Regions from separate parts of the Streptomyces sp. RLA012 genome, predicted to be linked through region 3. Evidence: riboswitches for the same ligand, from Rfam matches in the RefSeq annotation. Region 3 holds a riboswitch; each other region holds the start of a gene.
What was found. A riboswitch is a leader RNA that binds a small molecule or an ion and turns the genes downstream of it on or off. The one in region 3 is predicted to bind cyclic di-AMP.

Region 1: it holds a riboswitch for cyclic di-AMP, as region 3 does, so the genes downstream of both, RV986_RS31455 (transglycosylase family protein) here and RV986_RS21840 (transglycosylase SLT domain-containing protein) in region 3, are expected to answer to the same signal.
Region 2: it holds a riboswitch for cyclic di-AMP, as region 3 does, so the genes downstream of both, RV986_RS07735 (M23 family metallopeptidase) here and RV986_RS21840 (transglycosylase SLT domain-containing protein) in region 3, are expected to answer to the same signal.

Annotation. Positions count from the first base shown of each region.
Region 1 covers NZ_JBWDPA010000002.1:6,824,882-6,831,780, forward strand. Annotated here, with positions in the region: gene RV986_RS31445 (cytochrome P450 family protein) at 1-644, shown strand, start outside; gene RV986_RS31450 (LysM peptidoglycan-binding domain-containing protein) at 822-1,796, shown strand; cyclic di-AMP (ydaO/yuaA leader) riboswitch at 1,979-2,141, shown strand; gene RV986_RS31455 (transglycosylase family protein) at 2,146-2,877, shown strand; gene eno (phosphopyruvate hydratase) at 3,172-4,467, shown strand; gene RV986_RS31465 (FtsB family cell division protein) at 4,647-5,123, shown strand; gene RV986_RS31470 (DUF501 domain-containing protein) at 5,175-5,711, shown strand; gene RV986_RS31475 (Ppx/GppA phosphatase family protein) at 6,116-6,899, shown strand, end outside.
Region 2 covers NZ_JBWDPA010000002.1:1,624,456-1,631,354, reverse strand. Annotated here, with positions in the region: gene RV986_RS07750 (DUF6126 family protein) at 3-119, shown strand; gene RV986_RS07745 (tyrosine-protein phosphatase) at 146-943, opposite strand; gene RV986_RS07740 (alpha-galactosidase) at 1,126-3,213, shown strand; cyclic di-AMP (ydaO/yuaA leader) riboswitch at 3,515-3,671, shown strand; gene RV986_RS07735 (M23 family metallopeptidase) at 3,676-4,653, shown strand; gene RV986_RS07730 (hypothetical protein) at 5,005-5,274, shown strand; gene RV986_RS07725 (DUF6250 domain-containing protein) at 5,271-5,987, shown strand; gene RV986_RS07720 (SGNH/GDSL hydrolase family protein) at 6,131-6,899, shown strand, end outside.
Region 3 covers NZ_JBWDPA010000002.1:4,808,595-4,815,493, forward strand. Annotated here, with positions in the region: gene RV986_RS21825 (polyprenyl synthetase family protein) at 1-400, opposite strand, end outside; gene RV986_RS21830 (hypothetical protein) at 901-1,227, shown strand; gene RV986_RS21835 (hypothetical protein) at 1,905-2,228, shown strand; cyclic di-AMP (ydaO/yuaA leader) riboswitch at 2,498-2,661, shown strand; gene RV986_RS21840 (transglycosylase SLT domain-containing protein) at 2,666-3,391, shown strand; gene RV986_RS21845 (HAD family hydrolase) at 3,375-4,286, opposite strand; gene RV986_RS21850 (FAD-dependent oxidoreductase) at 4,589-5,791, opposite strand; gene RV986_RS21855 (carboxylate--amine ligase) at 5,820-6,899, opposite strand, start outside.

The DNA of each region.
Region 1 (6,899 bases), 2.0 Mb from region 3:
GCCTCCCCGACACGCCCGCGCCGGGCGAAGACCTGATCTCCGGCCTCATCCGCGCCTCCGACCACGGCGAGCACCTCAGCGAGAACGAGGCCGCCGCCATGGCCTTCATCCTGCTCTTCGCCGGGTTCGAGACGACCGTCAATCTGATCGGCAACGGCACCTACGCCCTTCTCGCCCACCCCGAGCAGCGCGAGCGCCTCCAGACCTCTCTCGCCGCCGGCGAGTCGGCCCTGCTGGAGACCGGCGTCGAGGAACTCCTGCGCTACGACGGCCCCGTGGAGCTGGCCACCTGGCGGTTCGCGACCGAGGCCGTCCGGATCGGCGGACAGGACATCGCGCCCGGCGACCCCGTCCTCGTCGTACTCGCCGCGGCGGACCGTGACCCCGCACGGTTCGAGCGGCCGGACACGCTCGACCTCTCCCGCCGCGACAACCAGCACCTCGGCTACGGCCACGGCATCCACTACTGCCTCGGCGCACCGCTCGCCCGTCTGGAAGGGCAGACCGCGCTCGCCACCCTGCTCACCCGCCTCCCCGACCTCCGACTCGCGGGGGATCCAGCCGATTTGCGCTGGCGCGGCGGGCTCATTATGCGCGGATTGCGCACGCTTCCGGTGGAGTTCACACCTCCGGTCGGGGCGTAGCGGCGGCCGACGACCATACGCCGACCGGCGGCCCAAGCTGACACTTCCTCAACTCTGTAATCTTCACGTGATCTACGCTGCATCGACTTGTGACAAGTGTTCGGGTGCGGATACGTTCACTCGTCAACGCGACTCGTTCGTCGCGTAGTCAACTGCTGTCACGCGAAAGGTTTCCGCATGCTCTCCGGGAACGGCCGCCATCGTCGCCCCCGTCAGGCTCCGGCCCTCATCGTCGCGGCAGGAGTGACCGGATCCGCCATCGCGATCCCGTTGCTCGGCGCCGCGAGCGCGAACGCCGCCGACGGCACCACCTGGGACCGGGTCGCGGAGTGCGAGAGCGCCGGCCAGTGGAGCGCCGACAGCGGCAACGGGTATTACGGCGGACTGCAGATGACCCAGAAGGACTGGGAGAGGTACGGCGGCCTCATGTATGCGCCGAGTGCCGACGAGGCCAGCCGCTCGCAGCAGATAGCCATCGCCGAGAAGCTCCTCGACGCCAAGGGTCTCGTCGCCTGGCCCACCTGTGGACCGCTCTCCGGACTCAGCAGGAACTCGGGTGAGGTCGCGGTCGACACGGGTGTGGCGAACGACTCCTCCAGTTCGTCCAGTTCCTCCAGTTCCTCCGGTTCGTCGAATTCCACGAAGTCGTCCAGTTCCTCTGATTCCTCTGATTCCTCTGATTCCTCAGATTCCTCTGGTTCGTCCGGTTCGTCGGCGAATGCGACCGAGGGTACGACGAAGGCCGACGGCAGCGGGACGGCGACGACGAAGAGCGGCACCTCGGACAACTCCGGTCAGGGCGGCGACTCTTCGGCCACGACCGAGAGCGCGACGACCGGCGCCGGGCGCCACCGCGGCGGCAGCGCCGACGAGGACACCACCGACGCCACCACCGACAGCGCGCTGGACGGCCGTACCGACGACTCCTCCGACCGGCACACCTCTCGGGGTACCGGCACCGCCCGCGATGTCATCGACGGCTCGTACGTCGTCCGCGCCGGAGACAATCTGTGGACCATCGCCGACGCCCTTGACCTCGAAGGCGGATGGGCCGAGCTGTACGCCGAGAACAAGAAGGCGGTCGGCGTCGACCCGGACCTCATCCGCCCCGGTCAGAGCCTTGCAGTTGGTACTGAATCGGGCGAAAAGTAGGGGCAGTTCGCGTCATGGTTCGCTGGAGAATGTCCGGTTTAGTGCGAGTGAGAGATGGATCTCAAAGACCCTGATCGTCTTTGGAATTCAGCCGATCGGCTGCTTACGGTCAACACCGCTCGCCTCAGCGGGCCCCGACGGTCGCAACGCCGAATCCTGCCAGCGGCCGTACGGGAACAGTCGACGCGTCAGCGCCGTAGGCAGGAGCGGGGGACCCAAGGTAAGTGCCGCGCCCGGTAGTTGACCGGAGCGGCTTGGGGTGAAGCCGTGCGCCCAGAGCGCACGGCCGGGCACTCACCCGCCCGAACCCGACAGCTCACCTCGCAGGCGTCGGTGAGGGGATCTCTCCATGCTGTTTTCCAGCAAGGGCAAGCACCGCCGCCCGAACAAAACCACCCGTGTCGCCACGCTCGCCGGTGTCACCGGTGTCGCCATCGCCGCCCCGCTCATGGCGGCCGGCAACGCCTCCGCCGCCACCGCCTCCCAGTGGGACACCGTCGCCCAGTGCGAGTCCGGCGGCAACTGGTCCATCAACACCGGCAACGGCTACTACGGCGGACTGCAGTTCTCGGCCTCCACCTGGGCCGCGTACGGCGGCACCGCGTACGCCTCCGCCGCCAACCAGGCCTCCAGGTCCGAGCAGATCGCCATCGGCGAGAAGGTCCTCGCCGCGCAGGGCAAGGGCGCCTGGCCGACCTGTGGCACGGGCCTGTCGGGCGCCGCGTACACCGGCGGCACGAGCACCCCGTCGCACTCGTCCTCCTCGAACTCGAACGGCTCCTCGTCGAACGGTTCCTCGTCGAACGGCTCGCCGAGCACCAGTACCACCACCCGCTCGACGGACACCGCGGCCTCCCGTTCGGCGTCGCGTCCGTCCGCCGAGAGGACCGTGCCCACCCCGGCGGGCAAGAAGGTCGAGAAGGGTGACGGCGAGTACAAGGTCGTCAAGGGCGACACCCTCAGCTCGATCGCCGAGAAGAAGAAGGTCAAGGGCGGCTGGCAGCAGCTGTTCAAGCTGAACAAGGACATCATCGACGACGCGGACTTCATCTACCCGGGTCAGCAGCTCCACCTCAGCTGATGATCGGCAGCTTCACCTCAGCTGAATGACAGGTCCCGCATAGAAGGGGTCTCCACACTGGAGACACCGAGGAGGACCACCCCCGTCCCCACGGGCCCCCGCTCCGGTGCGCGTTCCCCCGTACGCACCGGAGCGGGGATTTTTGTTTCCGTTTTTGTTCCGTTCTGGAACAATGTGTACGTTCAGTTCTGCCCAAGAGGTGGGCGACCGGCTGGCCGATCCCCCTCAGGCGGTTAGGCTCATGTCGCGAAGCCATCACAGGTCTCGCGTACCCGCGTCACATCCCAGAAGGAGATGCTCGTGCCGTCCATCGACGTCGTCGTAGCCCGGGAAATCCTGGACTCCCGAGGCAACCCCACGGTCGAGGTCGAGGTCGGCCTCGACGACGGCAGCACTGGTCGTGCCGCCGTCCCGTCCGGCGCCTCCACGGGTGCCTTCGAGGCCATCGAGCTGCGTGACGGTGACCCCAACCGTTACGGCGGCAAGGGTGTCGAGAAGGCCGTCCTCGCCGTCATCGAGCAGATCGGCCCGGAGCTCGTCGGCTACGACGCCACCGAGCAGCGCCTGATCGACCAGGCGATGTTCGACCTGGACGCCACCGACAACAAGGGCTCGCTCGGCGCCAACGCCATCCTCGGCGTCTCGCTCGCCGTCGCGCACGCCGCCTCCGAGGCCAGCGACCTGCCCCTGTTCCGCTACCTCGGCGGTCCGAACGCGCACCTGCTGCCCGTTCCGATGATGAACATCCTGAACGGCGGCTCGCACGCCGACTCCAACGTGGACATCCAGGAGTTCATGATCGCCCCGATCGGCGCGGAGTCCTTCTCCGAGGCGCTGCGCTGGGGCGCCGAGGTCTACCACACCCTCAAGAAGGTGCTGAAGACCAAGGGCCTGTCCACCGGCCTGGGCGACGAGGGCGGTTTCGCGCCGAACCTGGAGTCCAACCGTGCCGCGCTCGACCTCATCGTCGAGGCCATCCAGCAGGCCGGCTACATCCCCGGCGAGCAGATCGCGCTCGCGCTCGACGTCGCCGCGTCCGAGTTCTACAAGGACGGCAAGTACGAGTTCGAGGGCAAGTCCCGCTCGGCCGCCGAGATGACGGAGTACTACGAGGAGCTCGTCTCCGCGTACCCGCTGGTCTCCATCGAGGACCCGCTGTACGAGGACGACTGGGCCGGCTGGAAGGTCATCACCGACCGGATCGGCGACAAGGTCCAGATCGTCGGCGACGACCTCTTCGTCACCAACCCGGAGCGCCTGGCCCGCGGCATCGAGGAGGGCTCCGCGAACGCCCTGCTCGTCAAGGTCAACCAGATCGGCTCGCTGACCGAGACCCTGGACGCCGTCGAGATGGCCCAGCGCAACGGCTTCAAGTGCATGATGTCCCACCGCTCCGGCGAGACCGAGGACGTCACCATCGCCGACCTCGCCGTCGCGGTGAACTGCGGCCAGATCAAGACCGGCGCCCCGGCCCGCTCGGACCGCGTCGCCAAGTACAACCAGCTGCTGCGCATCGAGGAGATCCTCGACGACGCCGCGGTGTACGCGGGGCGTAGCGCCTTCCCGCGGTTTCGCTCTGCGAACCAGTAGGCACAGCGCTCTGCGAACCAGTAGGCACAGCGCTCTGCGAACCAGTAGGCACAGCAAGGGCTGACACCCGCCGAGGGTCAAGCCTTAGCCAGTCGTACGTACGTCCCCGTACTCGGTCCCGTACCGTGTGCGGGGACGTACGCACGTGACGGGCTGGTACCACTGGGGAGGCGGGACTCATGGCCGTGAAGGACAGGGACCGGTTCTCCACCGCGACCAGGCTGCGGCTGCTCGGCGAGCAGACCGCGGCCCGGGTCTACCGCTCACAGACCAAGCGCCAGGCCCGCCGCTCCCGTCTGACCGGCCGGGCCGCGCTGCTCGCTCTCGTACTCTGTTCTCTGATCGTGGCGCTCGCGTACCCGATAAGGCAGTACGTGTCCCAGCGCACCGAGATCTCCGAACTGGAGCGGCAGCGCGAGCAGGCCCGCGAGCGGGTCGAACAGCTGCGTGACCTGAAGGCGCGCTGGCAGGACGACGCGTACGCGAAGCAGCAGATCCGGGAACGGCTGCACTACGTGATGCCGGGCGAGACCGGATACATCGTGATCGACCCGGACGCGGCGAAGCAGTCGCGTACGGATCTGGGGGCGGCAGCCCGCCCCTGGTACGCCAACGTCTGGGACGGCGTCGACAAGTCGGACCGCTCCGACCGGTGACGTGAAGATCCGACCGGTGAAGTGAATGAAGAAAGAGACTTGAGCACAGGCATGGAAACGCCCCCGCCGCCCACCCCGCGCACCGAGCCGACCGACGCGGACGTCGAGGCATTCAAGCAGCAACTCGGCCGGCCGCCGCGCGGGCTGCGCGCGATCGCGCACCGCTGTCCCTGCGGTCAGCCGGACGTGGTGGAGACGGCGCCCCGGCTTCCCGACGGTACGCCGTTCCCGACGACGTACTACCTGACGTGTCCGCGCGCGGCCTCCGCGATCGGCACGCTGGAGGCCAACGGCGTCATGAAGGAGATGACGGACCGGCTCGCGACCGATCCCGAGCTGGCCGCCGCGTACCGGGCCGCCCACGAGGACTACATCGCGCGGCGCGATGCCATCGAGGTGCTGGAGGGTTTCCCGAGCGCCGGTGGCATGCCGGACCGGGTGAAGTGCCTGCATGTGCTGGTGGCGCACTCGCTGGCCGCGGGGCCGGGGGTGAACCCGCTGGGCGACGAGGCGATCGCGATGTTGCCGGAGTGGTGGAGCAAGGGGGCGTGCGTCGTCCCTCCGGGGGTGGCTGCCTCCGAGGAGTGATCCATCGCCGGGGGCTGTGTCGTCGGCCGCGGGTGGGTGGGCCTTGCTCGCGCAGTTCCTCGCGCCCCCGGGACCGGGGCTGCGCCCCGGATCGCTCGGCTGCGGGGTGGTGGGGGTTGCTCGCGCAGTTCCTCGCGCCCCTGGGACCGGGGCTGCGCCCCGGATTTCCCGCCTGCCCCGGACCGCGGTTCTTCAGCCTGTCCGGCGTTTGAGGACGAGGCCGTTCGGGCCGGTGCGGGGGACTGGGGGCGGAGCCCCCAGGTGCAGGATGGTGGGGGTCCCCCCTGCTCGAGCGAAGCCGAGAGCTCGGGGGAGGGTAGGGGCGGCGGGGGCGAGATGTCTCGGGACCCCGTCGCACCTCGTCGAACCGAGTTGCCCGAATCCACAACAGGAGACCACCACCCATGACCAGGGTCGCCGCCATCGACTGCGGTACGAATTCCATCCGCCTCCTCGTCGCCGACGCGAACCCGGCGACGGGAGAACTCGTCGACCTGGACCGCCGGATGACGATCGTCCGGCTCGGTCAGGGCGTCGACCGCACCGGACGCCTCGCCCCCGACGCACTGGAGCGCACCTTCGCGGCCTGCCGCGAATACGCGGCGATCATCAAGGAGCACGGAGCGGAGCGCCTGCGCTTCGTGGCCACCTCCGCCTCCCGCGACGCCGAGAACCGGGACGAGTTCGTTCGCGGCGTGCTGGACATCCTGGGTGTCGAGCCCGAGGTCATCACCGGTGACCAGGAGGCCGAGTTCTCCTTCACCGGGGCGACCCGGGAACTGACGGGGCGGGACGACTTCGCCAAGCCGTACCTGGTCGTGGACATCGGCGGCGGGTCCACCGAACTCGTCGTCGGCGAGGACCACGTACGCGCCGCCCGTTCCGTGGACATCGGCTGCGTACGGATGACCGAGCGGCACCTCGTGCAGAACGGGGTCGTCAGCGACCCGCCGACCCCCGCCCGGATCGACGCCATCCGCGCCGACATCGAGGCCGCCCTCGACCTCGCGGAGCGCACGGTCCCGCTCCGCGATGCCCGCACACTGGTCGGCCTCGCGGGTTCGGTCACCACGGTCTCGGCCATCGCGCAGCACCTCCCCGCGTACGACTCGGTCGCCATCCACCACTCCCGGGTCTCCCACGAGAAGGTCCGCGAGATCACCGAGTGGCTGCTGGCCTCCACCCACG
Region 2 (6,899 bases), 3.2 Mb from region 3:
CCATGGTGGAGAAGTTCCCCCGCGCCCTGTGGGTGCGGCTCTTCATCTACATCGCGGTCGGCCATCTCTTCGCGGCCTTCATCTACCTGCTGTTCGAGCTGGGCGGACAGAACCAGTAGCCCCCGTCCGTCTCGCCCCCCCGGGGTCAGTCGAGCAGGCGCTCGCGCAGCCGCTCCCGCTGCTCCGGGGTGACCCCGAGGCCCCGCTCCAGGTAGGTGTCCACGCCGCCCCAGGTCTCCTCGATCGTCTCGAAGGCCGCCGTCAGATACTCGGCGCGCGCGTCGAAGAGCGGGCTGAGCAGCTCCATGACCTCGGGGGAGCGGTCCGCTGCCGAGGAGCCGTTGCGGCGGACCTTGTAGCGGCGGTGCTTCGCGTTCGACTCCAGGTAGTCGGCCACGATCGCGTCGCGCTCGACGTCCAGGGCGAGGAGCGTCACGGCTATGGACAGGCCCGCGCGGTCCTTGCCCGCCGCGCAGTGCATCAGCGCGGGCACACTGTCCTCGGCCAGGGCGTACAGCACCTGGGAGTGCTCGGCGGTGCGGTCCTTGACGATCTCGCGGTAGGAACCGATCATCCGGTTCGCCGCCCCGCCGTCACCGAGGTGGGTGCGCAGCTGCTCGATGTCGCCGTCACGGACCATCTTCCAGAACTCGCTGCCGTCGGCCGGGTCCGTCAGCGGAAGGTTCACATTCCGTACACCCGGCAGTTCGACGTCCGGCCCCTCCAGCTTCTGGTCCGCGGCATTGCGGAAGTCGAAGATCGTGTGCAGCCCGAGCGAGGAGAGGAACGCGGCGTCCTCCGCCGTGGCGTGCGCGAGATGACCGCTGCGGAACAGCCGACCGTGGCGCACCCGGCGGCCGTCCACGGTGGGCAGGCCGCCCACGTCTCGGAAGTTGCGCACTCCGGCCAGCTCGGGCTCGGTCGACGGGACCTGCTGCGTCACGGGGGCTCCTCCCATTGGGCCGCCGGCACTGCTCGGCGTCGCTCGCCGGCGGGAATCGCGCTCTCGACGATACGACATGGGTTCCTCAGGCAATGAAGTTGTCCACAGCCGTTGCCTCGCGGATGAGACGCCGTTGATGATGTTGGTGCCTGAGTGTGACTGTTCGAATCTGTGAGGATTTGATGATTGAGACTGGCGGAGATGGTCGTACGTGGCTTCTTTCGGGGTCCACGAGTGGCTACGCACTGCGGCTGACCGAACTCGACGAGCTGCTCCATCTGCACTGGGGCCCACGGATCACGCTCGCCGACGCCGAGTCGCTGGCCGCCCTGCCCGGCCCGCCGTACCGGCCCTTCGAGTCCCGGCTCGACGGGCGCGAGGAGTATCCCGTCGAGGGCGGCCCCCGCTTCGTACGCCCGGCGCTGTCCGTCCGGACGGACGAACGGCGCGGCACCGAATGGCGGTTCGAGGGGTACGAGGCCGACGGTGACGAACTGCGGCTGCGCTTTCTGGACGACGGGCTCGCCGTCACGCTGCACTACCGGATGCGCGGAGACGTCGTCGAGCGCTGGGTGACCCTCGCCAACGAAGCCGACCAAGCCGACGAAGGCGCCTCCCTGGAGCTGCTGCGCGCCGACTCCGCGACCTGGACGCTGCCCGAGCGCGACGGCTGGCGGCTCTCCCAGCTGCACGGCCGGTGGGCGGCCGAGTCCCGGCTTGAGCGGTCCTCCCTCACCTACGGTGAGAAGGTCATCGGCAGCCGCCGCGGGCACACCGGGCACCAGCATCTGCCGTGGGTCGCGCTCGACAGCGGGGCGACCGAGGAGAGCGGCGAGGTGTACGGGTGCGCGCTCGGCTGGTCGGGCTCGTGGCGGATCTGTGTGGCCCAGCTCCCCGACGCGCGCGTGCAGATCTCCGGTGGCGCGGGGTACGACGACTCGGGGCTGCTGCGACTGGAGCCGGGGGAGTCGTTCACCACGCCCGTCTTCGCGGGGCTGTGGAGCGACGGCGGCTTCGGCGGGGCGAGCCGCGCCTGGCACGCCTACCAGCGCGCGTACGTCATCCCGGACGCGGACCAGGACCGGCCGGTGCTGTTCAACTCCTGGGAGGCCACCCACTTCGACATCTCCGAGGAGCAGCAGCGGGAGCTGGCCCGGCGGGCCGCGGCGATGGGTGTCGAGCTGTTCGTGGTCGACGACGGCTGGTTCGGGGAGCGGACCAGCGACCGCGCCGGGCTCGGTGACTGGTCGCCCAACCCGGACCGCTTCCCGCAGGGGCTGAAGCCGCTCGCCGACGACGTGCACGCGCTCGGTATGCAGTTCGGGATCTGGGTCGAACCGGAAATGGTCAACCCGGACAGCGAGCTGTATCGCGCGCACCCCGACTGGGTGCAGTTCCAACCGGGGCGAACCAGGACGGAGTTCCGCAATCAGCTCGTACTGAATCTCGCCCGCCCGGACGTCCAGGAGTATCTGTGGGAGCAGCTCGACGGTCTGCTCTCCGGCGCCCCGATCGACTATGTGAAATGGGACTTCAACCGCTGTTTCACGGACGCCGGTTGGCCGGGTGAGCCGTACCCGCAGAAGCTGTGGGTCGAGCACGTGGAGGCCCTGTACGCGCTGCTGGACCGGCTGCGGGCCGCGCATCCCGGGGTCGCCTTCGAGTCCTGCTCCGGCGGTGGCGGCCGGATCGACCTCGGCATCATGGCGCGTACGGACGAGGTGTGGACCTCCGACAACACCGACCCGCTCGACCGGCTCGCGATCCAGTACGGCTTCAGCCAGGTCCACCCTGCCCGGATCATGTCGGCCTGGGTCACCGACAGCCCGAACGCACAGCTCAATGGGCGTGTCAGCTCGCTGCGTCTCCGGTTTGTGAGCGCCATGGCCGGGGTGCTCGGGGTCGGCGGCGATCTGGCCGAGTGGAGCGAGCAGGAACTCGTCGAGGCGCGGGACTGGGTGAAGCTCTACAAAGAGATCCGGCCGGTCGTGCAGCGCGGCGACCTCTACCGGCTGCGCCCTCCGGAGGGCGGGTCGAGTGCGGTCCAGTACGTCCGCGGTGACGAGACCGTCGTCCTGGCCTGGCTCCAGGCCCAGCATTTCGGTGAGCAGGTCGCCCCGCTCCGGCTGCGTGGCCTCGATCCGGGTGCCGCGTACGAATGCCGCGAAACGGGTGAAGTGCATCGGGGTGCGGTGCTGCTGCACCACGGGCTGCGGACGGGCCTGCGAGGCGACCTCGACGCGGCAGTTATCCGACTGCGTCGCGTGTGACTGTTCTGTCCTGAAACGCAGCCTTCATTCCAACTGGCCCTGGAATGAAGCATCGTGGTTCGGCGTGCGTGAGCAGCGTCATATTCGTGACGATGTGTTGCGGCCGCTCTCGCCCAATCCGCCCGAATTTCAGGGCGGTTGAGGGACGAAAACATCCCCCGTTCACGGAGGGTGACGGGAATTCCGGCCTGGATCAAGAAAGGCACGTACACAGAAAAGCCACATGGTTGGCGATGCGCTCCCATCTCGCCTACGTTCGCCCTCAATCCGGACGGACGCCCAATCCTGCCGCCGCCCGGAATCCGCACACCCACCCGTACCCGGCAGGAGCGGGGGACCCACAGGTAGGACGCCTGTTCCGGTCTCCGGAACGGCTAGGGGTACAGCCGCGTGGCCGCGCGGCCGGGCATCTCCAGCCCGCACCCGACAGCTCACCCCGCAGGCGCCGGAGAGGAATTCGTCATGCCCGCGAAGGGTAAGCACCGCCGTCCCAAGTCCCAGCGTTTCACCCGCTCGATCGCCGTGGCCGGAACCGGTGGTGCCGCGCTCGCGCTGCCGCTGATGGGGGCATCCGGCGCCCACGCCGCCACTCCGGCGACCGCCGTTTCCTCGGCTCCGGAAAAGACCGCGGCGGTATCCGAAAAGACCGCGACGGTTGCGGAAAAGGCAGCGACGATTTCGGAAAAGACCGGGACCGTCACTTCCACCGGCGCGACAAAGACCTATGCGGTAAAGGCCGGCGACTGGCTGGCGAAGATCGCCGACCAGCAGAACGTCGCAGGCGGCTGGCAGCGGCTCTACTCCGACAACCGCCAGGCCATCGGCGGCGACCCGTCGTTGATCCACCCGGGCCTGAAGCTGACGATCGGCGAGAAGGCGGCGTCGACCGGCGGCACCAAGCCGTCGACCCAGTCGCCGACCTCGTCGTCCAAGCGGTCGTCCTCCAAGGCCTCCTCCAAGGCATCCACCCAGTCGGCCACAGGGTCGGCCGGCGTGGCGAGTACGCCCAAGGCCCGGGCCGCCGACAGTTCCGGCTACACCCTGCCGGTCGAGGGCGCCGTCATCGGCACCGGCTACAAGGTGGCCGGCGGCATGTGGTCCAGCGGCTACCACACCGGCGTGGACTTCGTGGTCCCGACCGGCACCACCATCAAGTCCATCGCCGCGGGTACGGTCGTCTCGGCCGGCTGGGGCGGCGCCTACGGCAACCAGGTCGTCATCCGGCACGCCGACGGCAGCTATTCGCAGTACGCCCATATGTCCGCCCTCTCCGTCTCGGCGGGGCAGACCGTGGCCGAGGGGCGGCGGATCGGCCTCTCCGGCGCGACCGGCAACGTCACCGGCCCGCATCTGCACTTCGAGATCCGCACCACGCCGAGCTACGGCTCCGACGTGGACCCCGTCGCGTACCTGCGTTCGCACGGTGTCGCCGTCGGCTGACGCCCGCCGCGCCCCCTAGTGATCATGGAGCGCTCCATAAGCGCTCCATAAGCGCTCCATGATCAGCGCATTGCGGTCTTGTGGCAGCGGGGCGCGCGGTCTCGACACCGTGCGGGAGTGGCTCCACAGTGATCTCTGTAAGCGCTTTCTGCGTCTTCGGAGGTCCCAGTGCCCGACGCCCACGCCGACGCCGCCCGGGGCGGTGGGAACGGGGCCGACGACCCGGCGCCCGCCGCGATCGGCGGGTCGGGCCGAGGTGTTGGCGCGCATGGCGGAGGGCGTGAGCTTCGCCGACGGCGAGCGGGTGTCCGCCGACTCGCCCGCGAACCAGTTCGTTTCGGTGGTCGACGGGTGGACGGTCGCGGAGCCTTCCGGATCCTCTTCCGGGCCTGGGGCCTCAACTGCGCCGACCTGGACCGGCGTTGGACGTACGTCGTCCCGTCCGGCAGTGGCGCCCCCGGCTTCCATCGGATCCGGACCGTCGACGTCGACCAGGGCATCTCCGGTCGACGTACACGGACCACTGCCAGGGCGCCGAGACCCGGCGGGTGCCGAAGCCCGCCGGGCATCACCGCTCCGCCCGTCCTCGCCACCACCCCGCGTACGGAAGGAACCTCATGACCACCCGCAGAGCCTTCACGACCCTGGCCGCCGGTGCCGCCCTGGCGACGCTCGTCCCGGCCGCCGCCGCGAGTGCCTCGCCGCGCCACCGCCGGGGCCGGCTCATCGCCCGCGACGGCTTCCGGCACGGCCTCGGCCAATGGGCCAGCGAACTGCAGGACGGGGGCACGGTCACCGCCTCGCGCGGCGTCCTGGAGATCGACGTGCCGAGCGGCGCGACGGTCTGGTTCAAGAAGCGGCTCGCGGGGCCGTACGTCGTCGAGTACACCGCCACGCCGGTCTCCGAGGGTGGTGTCAACGACCGGGTCTCCGACCTCAACAACTTCTGGAACGCCGTCGACGTACGTTCCCCGGACGACCTCTTCGCCACGCCACGCGGCGGCGCCCTCGCCGAATACGACTACCTGAAGACGTACTACGTCGGGTACGGCGCCAACACCAACACGACGACGCGGCTGCGCCGGTACGTGGGGGAGGCGGGCGTCCGCCCGCTGATCTACGACTACACGCAGCCGCTTCTGACGGCCAACGAGCCCCACCGCGTCCGTATCGTCTCGGACGGCTCGACGGTCCAGTGGTGGAACAACGGGCGACCGGTCTTCGACTACCGCGACCCGGAGCCCTACACGAGCGGGCACTTCGCGTTCCGGACCACCTGGAGTCACTTCCGGATCACGGACTTCCAGGTGTGGCGGCTGTTCAACCACTCCTGAGAGTGCCTTATTCCGGATTAACCGACACTTTACGAGTGGCTTATCTCACCCCCCGTCAACCCTTTCTTACGGTCGCGTAGCTCACATCGAAAGGTGAATCATGGGCCGATGTGGCAGACGATTCGAAGAATGACAACAGATCAGTGATCGGGTCGTACGTGGCGGTGGGGGACAGCTTCACCGAAGGCGTCGGCGATCTCGGGCCCGACGGGGCGTTCGTCGGGTGGGCCGACCGGTTCGCGGTGCTTCTCGCGGACCGACGGCCCGAGGGCGACTTCACCTACACCAACCTCGCCGTACGCGGGAAACTGCTCGACCAGGTCGTCGACGACCAGCTCAGGCGCGCCAAGGAACTCGCGCCCGACCTGGTCTCCTTCTGCGCGGGCGGCAACGACATCATCCGGCCCGGAACCGACCCCGACGAGGTCGCGGAGCGCTTCGAGCGCGCGATTCGCGACGTCACCTCCGCGGTGGGCACCGTCATGGTGACGACCGGCTTCGACACCCGTGGCGTTCCCGTGCTGAAGCATCTGCGCGGCAAGATCGCCACGTACAACGGGCACGTACGGGCCATCGCGGACCGGTACGGCTGTCCGGTGCTCGACCTGTGGTCCCTGAAGACGATTCAGGACCGCCGTGCCTGGGACGGCGACCGCCTGCACCTGTCGCCCGAGGGCCACACCCGGGTCGCGCTGCGCGCCGGCCAGGTCCTCGGTTTTGAAGTCCCCGCCGACCCCGACCAGCCCTGGCCTCCGTTGCCGCCCCGCGGCACGTTGGAGGTCCGGCGCGACGACATCCACTGGGCCCGCGAGTACCTCGTCCCGTGGATCGGGCGGCGCCTGCGCGGGGAGTCCTCCGGCGACCACGTGGCGGCCAAGGGAAGCCTCTCACCGGACGACATCAAGATGCGGA
Region 3 (6,899 bases):
CCAGCGTGTGCGACGCGCGCGCGAAGAGGAAATCACCGGTGAGGACAGCGACCGAGTTGCCCCAGCGGGTGTTCGCGCTGGGCACCCCGCGCCGCGCGTCGGCCTCGTCCATCACGTCGTCGTGGTACAGCGTGGCGAGATGGGTCAGTTCGACGACCACGGCCGAGGGCACGACACCCGGCGCGTACGGGTCACCGAACTGCGCGGCGAGCATCACGAGCAGCGGACGGAACCGCTTCCCGCCGGCCCGGAGAAGATGCTGCGCGGCCTCCGTGATGAAGGGGACCTCACTCTTGGTGACTTCGAGCAAGCCCTCCTCCACAGCCGCCAATCCGGCCTGGACATCGGCTTCGAGAGCCTGGTCCCGCACGCTCAGCCCGAACGGCCCGACGACGGTCACGAGAGGTTCTCCTGTCTGCTGACGATCACATGGCGAACTCGGTCGATCATTCGGTCGATGACACGGTTTGTCGATGTGTCGCTGCCATCACTCAAGTCAGCGTATCCGGTCACGTTTCGATCACCACGAGCGCCCACCGTCCCCACTGTCGACTTCCTCCCGACTTCCCTCTCACCGGCCCTCCGATGTCCCCCGAGCGGCAGACAGTCCCGCGCCCGAGCGTTTCCGGATCACGAGCGGTATGTTCTCGATCGGGCGATACGACCAGGCATATACCGAATCGCCGGAGGGCTGGACACCGAAGACTACGAGGACACCGCGATGAGCATGCACATCCGTACGTCCTTTCCCCACGAGACGACTCACGACGACCTTTGGATCGCTCGTCCGGACCGCCTCACCGACGCGACCGCGCCCCACGACCGGCAACGCCACCCCTGATACGCGGGCCACGGCGACGCCTCCATCCGGGTGGACGCCCACGGGCAGACCGCCCGCCCTTGGTACAGCGGGAGCGCGGCCTCACCTCCCTGCGAATCGCGGCCCTCGCGCCCGAACCGCTCAAGGCCTTCGTCTGCACGGCCGGGCCGCCAAGGCGCTCGCCCACGTCGCCCGCCCGCCGGAACCCGTTCATCCATACGTGGCTGCTCCACCCGACCCGGGAGTACGAGGAGACCGAGGAGTACGAGGAGTACGACGGGATCCGGGCGGCCGTCCTGACGGTGGGCGGCCGACACGACCCGCACATCGCGGCACGGCGCGACGCCTGGTCGAGCACCTCTCCCGGATCACGTACGCGGCCCGATCGACCCCTGATCGACCCCTGATCGACCCCTGGCCGCACCAGCACCCGAACCGAGGTCCCCCTCCGAGCCCGCCGATCGGCTTCCCCCACGAGACGCTGACGCGCGCCCTCCGGCGACGACGTACCCCTCCCTTCCCGGCCGCCGAGTGGCCGACACGGTCCGGCCCTCCCCCGACGCCCTTCGACCCTCGGCACTCCACCCTCGGCACTCGACCCTCAGTACTCCACCCTCGGCGTACTGGCCCTGGATCTGGCCCCAACCCGGCCCGAAGGCGTGCTTCCCCTGGGACCCGGCCGGCGGTGGCTCCCTCGAACTCCCTTTGCAGGCAAGGGAGTCGGACCCCGGCATCGCCTTCGGGAGCCGGACCACCCGAGCACCTCGGGGAGCCGGACCACCCGAACACCTCGGGGAGCCGGACCACCCGAACACCTCGGGGAGCCGGACCACCCGAACACCTCGGGATGCCGGAGCAGTCCGAGCCCCTCGGGGTGAGCTCCCCACCGCAACAGCACCCGCTCGACGCGGTCGATCCATCCGCACCCGCCCTGAACTCTCCTGGGACGCGAGGGTCGAGACGCGCCCCGAAATCGGCCGCGGCGCACGGGAGTTCGTCACCTTCGACGAACTGATCCGCGAGGACGGCCACGAGACGGCCACGAGGTGGTCTTCTGCCGGCGCCATGGGCGACCCTGAGAAGCATGGCGCGGACCGGTGAGTTCCTGATGGCTCTCGACGAGGGGATGCTCGCGTACTTCCGCGAGATGGCCGACGAGATGGTCACCCGGTTCGGGATCTCACGGGCCGAAGCGGTGGCGAGGATCAACAGGGCTTACGCGGGGCACGAGTTCGGCCCGTATCCCGACCGGATGTGCCACGAGCTACCCGAATACTGGGCCTACGGCCTCTACTTCAAGCCCAATGCGGGCCGGCTCCCCGACGACGACCCCGACACGGATCTGTCCGTGTGGGTGGTGCGCCCGGCCCCGCCCGAAGGCCCGGCGGCCTGGACGCTCGAACCGTAATGCCCGAGTTGCCGCCATTGCCGCTTTATTCCTGCCCGGTTGTGTGAGTTGGGTCACGCGCGAACATCATGACCGACCCACCCCCACTTAATGACTCTCCCTTTACATAAGGCAAGTTGAGCGTCACCTTCCGGAAGAATCGGGCAATTCCCCCCTCGGTTTGTGCAGGTGATAGCGATCTACACCGGGAAATCAGGGCTTGTTCCGGACATGTGCTCTCGCATACGTTCACGTCGATCCGGACGGACCGCCCAATCCTGCCGCCGCCCGGAGAAATCCCACCCGACCCAGACACACGCGCGGCAGGAGCGGGGGACCCAGGTAAGCCGCCGATCCGGACTCCGGAACGGCTAGGGGTTAAGTCGCACACCGTGCGGCCGGGCAGCTCCCGTCCGAACCCGACAGCTCACCTCGCAGGCGCCGGAGAGGAATCCGACATGGCCGCACCTGGTAATGACCGCTGCCCGAAGACCCGTACCTTCCTTTACCGCGGCATCCTCGCCGCGGGAATGGGCGGAGTCGCACTCGCTCTCCCGATCCTGGGCGCCACCTGCGCCCAGGCCGCCACCGTCACCGCCGCCAGTACCACGACCGACGTCCGGCTCATCACGTACAAGGTGGTCGCGGGCGACACGCTGGGCTCGATCGCGAAGAAGTACCCCTCAAGCGGCGGCTGGCTGAAGCTGTACCAGGCCAACCGCGCGGTCATCGGCGCCGACCCGACGACACTCCGCCCGGGTCTCACCCTGACCGTGGGTACGAAAACCATCCAAAGCACCAAGAAGACGACAAAGCCGAGCACCAAGTCGGCGGGGTCCACGACCGCCTCCGCGAAGAAGTACACGAACAACCTCGACGGCTGGATCAAGCAGTCGCTGGACATCATGGCCCGGGCCAAAATACCCGGCACCTACAACGGCATCCACCGCAACGTCATGCGCGAGTCCTCCGGGAACCCGCTGGCCATCAACAACTGGGACTCCAACGCCAAGGCCGGAATCCCCTCGAAGGGCCTCCTCCAGGTCATCGACCCGACATTCAAGGCCTACCACGTGCCGGGAACATCGAATAACCCCTTCGACCCGGTCGCCAACATCACCGCCGCCTGCAACTACGCGGCGAAGGTCTACGGCTCGATCGACAACGTCAACGGGCCTTACTGACGGTGCTGACCGGGTGGACGGGGAGGACAGGGGCGAGGGGGCTGATGGGGTTGATGGGGCTGATGGGGCTGATGGGGCTGATGGATCCAATGGGGAACAGCCTCTCCAGCACCACCGCGATCCCGTCCTCCTCGTTCGACAGGGTCACCTCGTCGGCCACCGCCTTCAGCTCCGGATGGGCGTTGGCCATGGCGACCCCATGGGCGGCCCAGTCGAACATGGGGATGTCGTTGGGCATGTCGCCGAAGGCGATCGTGGCATCGGGCGTCAGACCGAGGTGGGCCGCCGCGAGAGCAAGGCCCGTCGCCTTGGTCACGCCACATGGCTGGAGTTCGACAGTGCCGGGCCCGGACATGGTGACGGTGGCCAGGGAGCCCACCGCTCCCCGGGCCGCGGAGGCCAACTCGTCGTCGGACAGCGAGGGATGCCGGAGCAGCACCTTGCTGATCGGCTCGGTCCAGAGGTCGTCGCGGCGACGCACCCGCACCGCCGGGAGCGTGGGGTGCGGCATCACATACCCCGGCTCGATGAGCGTCAGCCCGTCCACGCCGTCCTGGTCGACCGCGGCGTAGAGCAGCCCGACCTCGGCCTCGATCTTGCCGAGGGCCGTCTCCGCGAGTTCCCTGTCCAGGGTCACCGACCAGAGCAGACGGTCCGCCCCCGCGTCGTACAGCTGCGCCCCCTGCCCGCACACCGCCATTCCCACACCGCCGAGTTCGTCGAGCAACGGTCGTACTCTCGGCGCCGGGCGCCCCGTCACGACCAGGTGCCGGGCGCCCGCCTCGGTCACCCTCTCCAACGCGGCCCGGGACCGGTCGGAGAGGGTGTCGTCGCCGCGCAGCAGCGTTCCGTCCAGGTCAGTGGCGATGAGTGAATATGCGGTGGGAGCGGCCATGATCAGAGAATACGGATGGAACGCCCCTTCGGCCCCGCGCGAACCGGACGACGTCCGGTATCCCGTCGGCAATTCCGTTCACCGTACGGGGCGTACCGGGCGTACGAGGTCCCGTTCCGCCCCCACGCGGCGAAGCCGGCGGTACGGAGGAAAACCGAGCGGGATGTCACTCCAGAGGATGACGCGGCTCCACCGACCGTGACCGCCCGAATCCCAACTCGACCTATGCCATGCGAGATTGGGCCCGGCCCGGGGCGTGGCCCGCAGGCCCTCGCCCCTCGGCCGTACCAGCCCCGGTCGCCTCACCCGTGCGCGCCCGCCAAGTGCTTGGCCAGCCGCGGCGAAGCGAACTCCGTACCGCACACGAAGCGCATCACCGGCCCGTACGAGGCCGCCGCCGGCAATCCCGTGAAGTACAGCCCGGGCACGGAGGACCGATACCCGGCGCCGAGCTTCGGGGTGCCACGGCTCACCGCCAGCGCCGTACGCAGCTCATGTCCCAGGAAGTCCATCGCGGCGATGTCGACGCGATAGCCGGTCGCGGCGATGACATGGTCGGCGGAGAGCTCCTCGGCCCGGCCGTCCGGACTCTGGACGGTCAGGACGGGGTGCCCGTCGGAGACGTCGGCGCGGACGATTCCGGAGACCTCGCTGACCTCGACCTTGCCCTCGAAGCGGTCACGGAGCCACCACGCGCCGAGAGGACCGAGCACCCGGCGGACCAGGTAGTGCCGGGCCTCGGCGGGCAGATAGCGGTAGGGGTGGGGGTAGTAGCTGAGCGCCCACAACGACCAGGCACGCCCGAAGGGCGACTCGGGGCGCAGCTTCGGCTGCTTCCAGGGCGGTGCGCCGAAGGCGACCCTGCCCCGGCCCCGGGACACCACCCGCACCCGCGCGCCCGCCTCCGCCGCGAGCGCCGCCGTCTCCAGGGCGGACTGGCCCGCGCCGACGACGATCAGCTCCTTGCCGGAGAACCGCCCGAGGTCGTGGTGCTGGGAGCTGTGCGAGACGGGGCCGGTGGGTGTGGGCCCGTCCGCCGCCGCGCCGCGCAGCTCGGGCGGCAGATGGGCCAGTCCGTACAGCCCGGTGGCCACGACGACCGCCCGTGCCGTGAACGACTCCCCGGAGTCCAGCTTGAGTTCGAAGCCCGCGCCGCCCTGGCGGTCGACGGAGACGACCCGCACCCGCTCCAGCCCGGGCACCAGCTTCTGCTGGAACCACTCGCCGTACGCGATGAACGTCTCGACCGGGATGATGTCCTCGTCCGTGACGAGCCGGGGGATGCCCGCGGCGTCGCAGTAGTCGAGGAGCGTGTGTCCGCGCTGCGGGGCGTCGAGGCTGGACGCGGCCGGGGTCGATTTGAGGAGCATCCCCTCGGGCATGTGGTCACGCCAGCTCACCATGGGCTCGCCGAACACGCGCACCGGGATGCCGCGCGCCCGCAGATGGGCGGCGGTGGACAGGCCGAACGGGCCGGCACCGATGACTGCTACCGGATGAATCACGAAGTCCCCTCCCCAGGACGTTCTTCCGTCACTTCGTGGTCGTACTGGTGCTGCTGCCGCGGCGGTTGGTCCGCCACAGCTGATACAGATGCTTCGCGCCCGGCCGCACGAAGCGCGCGAGCATCGTGAAGAACGGCCGCAGGTCGTCACCCGCGAGCCAGGCCAGCTCCGTACCACTCGCGCGAGCCGGCGCGTGCGGGGTCGTATAGCCGCTGCGCCGGTAGGCGAGCAGGGCCGGCAGGTCGATGTTCTCCACGATGTATCGGTGACCGGCCCGCTGTTCCCCCTCGGGAACGGTGCGCCCGGTCAGATCGAGGTGCATGGCCCGGACGACGTCGATCCCCGACTCGTTCTCGAAGAGCCGGAACTGCGCGCCCATCCGGGGGTTGAAGTCGAGGAGCTTGTACTGTCCGTCGCGCCGGTCGAAGCGCAGATCGAGGTCGATGACGCCGCTGAAGCCGATCTGTTTGATGAAACGCGCGGCGAGGTCCGCGAGTTCCGGATTGTCGACGACGTACGCGTTCGCCGTCATGCCCGCGTGCGGCGGCCAGGAGCGGACCTTCACGCCCGTGAACATCGCGAGCGGCGTCGAGTCCGCGTCGAAGTACGCGTGCACGATCCAGTCCTCCGCCTCCTCCCTGGGCAGGTACTCCTGGAGGATCACGCCCGGCTGATCCCCCCAGTCCCGGGCGAGCGTCAGCAGCCCCTCCCGGGTCGCGATCCTCGTCGTCCCGTTCACGGCCGGCCGGCTGCGGCGCACGAAGGCCTCGCGGTTCTTGGCGACGACCGGGAACCGGGCGCTCTCGGCGAACGCGACGATCTCCTCGTACGACTGCGGAAAGGCCGCCGCCGGGCTGGGGATGCCGTGTTCCACACAGAGCTCGTGCAGCCCCTGCTTGCTGGCGAGGTTCCTGGGCAGCTTGGCGTCCACCCGCGGGAAGAGAAAAAGGTCCCCCAGCTCCTCCTGGTGCTCGGCGATCAGGACGGCCGCCTCCTCGTCCGTCGGGACGAGCACCGTCGGCCGCCCGATGCCGCGACCGATCCGCAGCAGCCCCTCGACGAGACGCTCCGGCTCCTCCGTGCCCTTCGTCGGCCAGACGAAGGCACG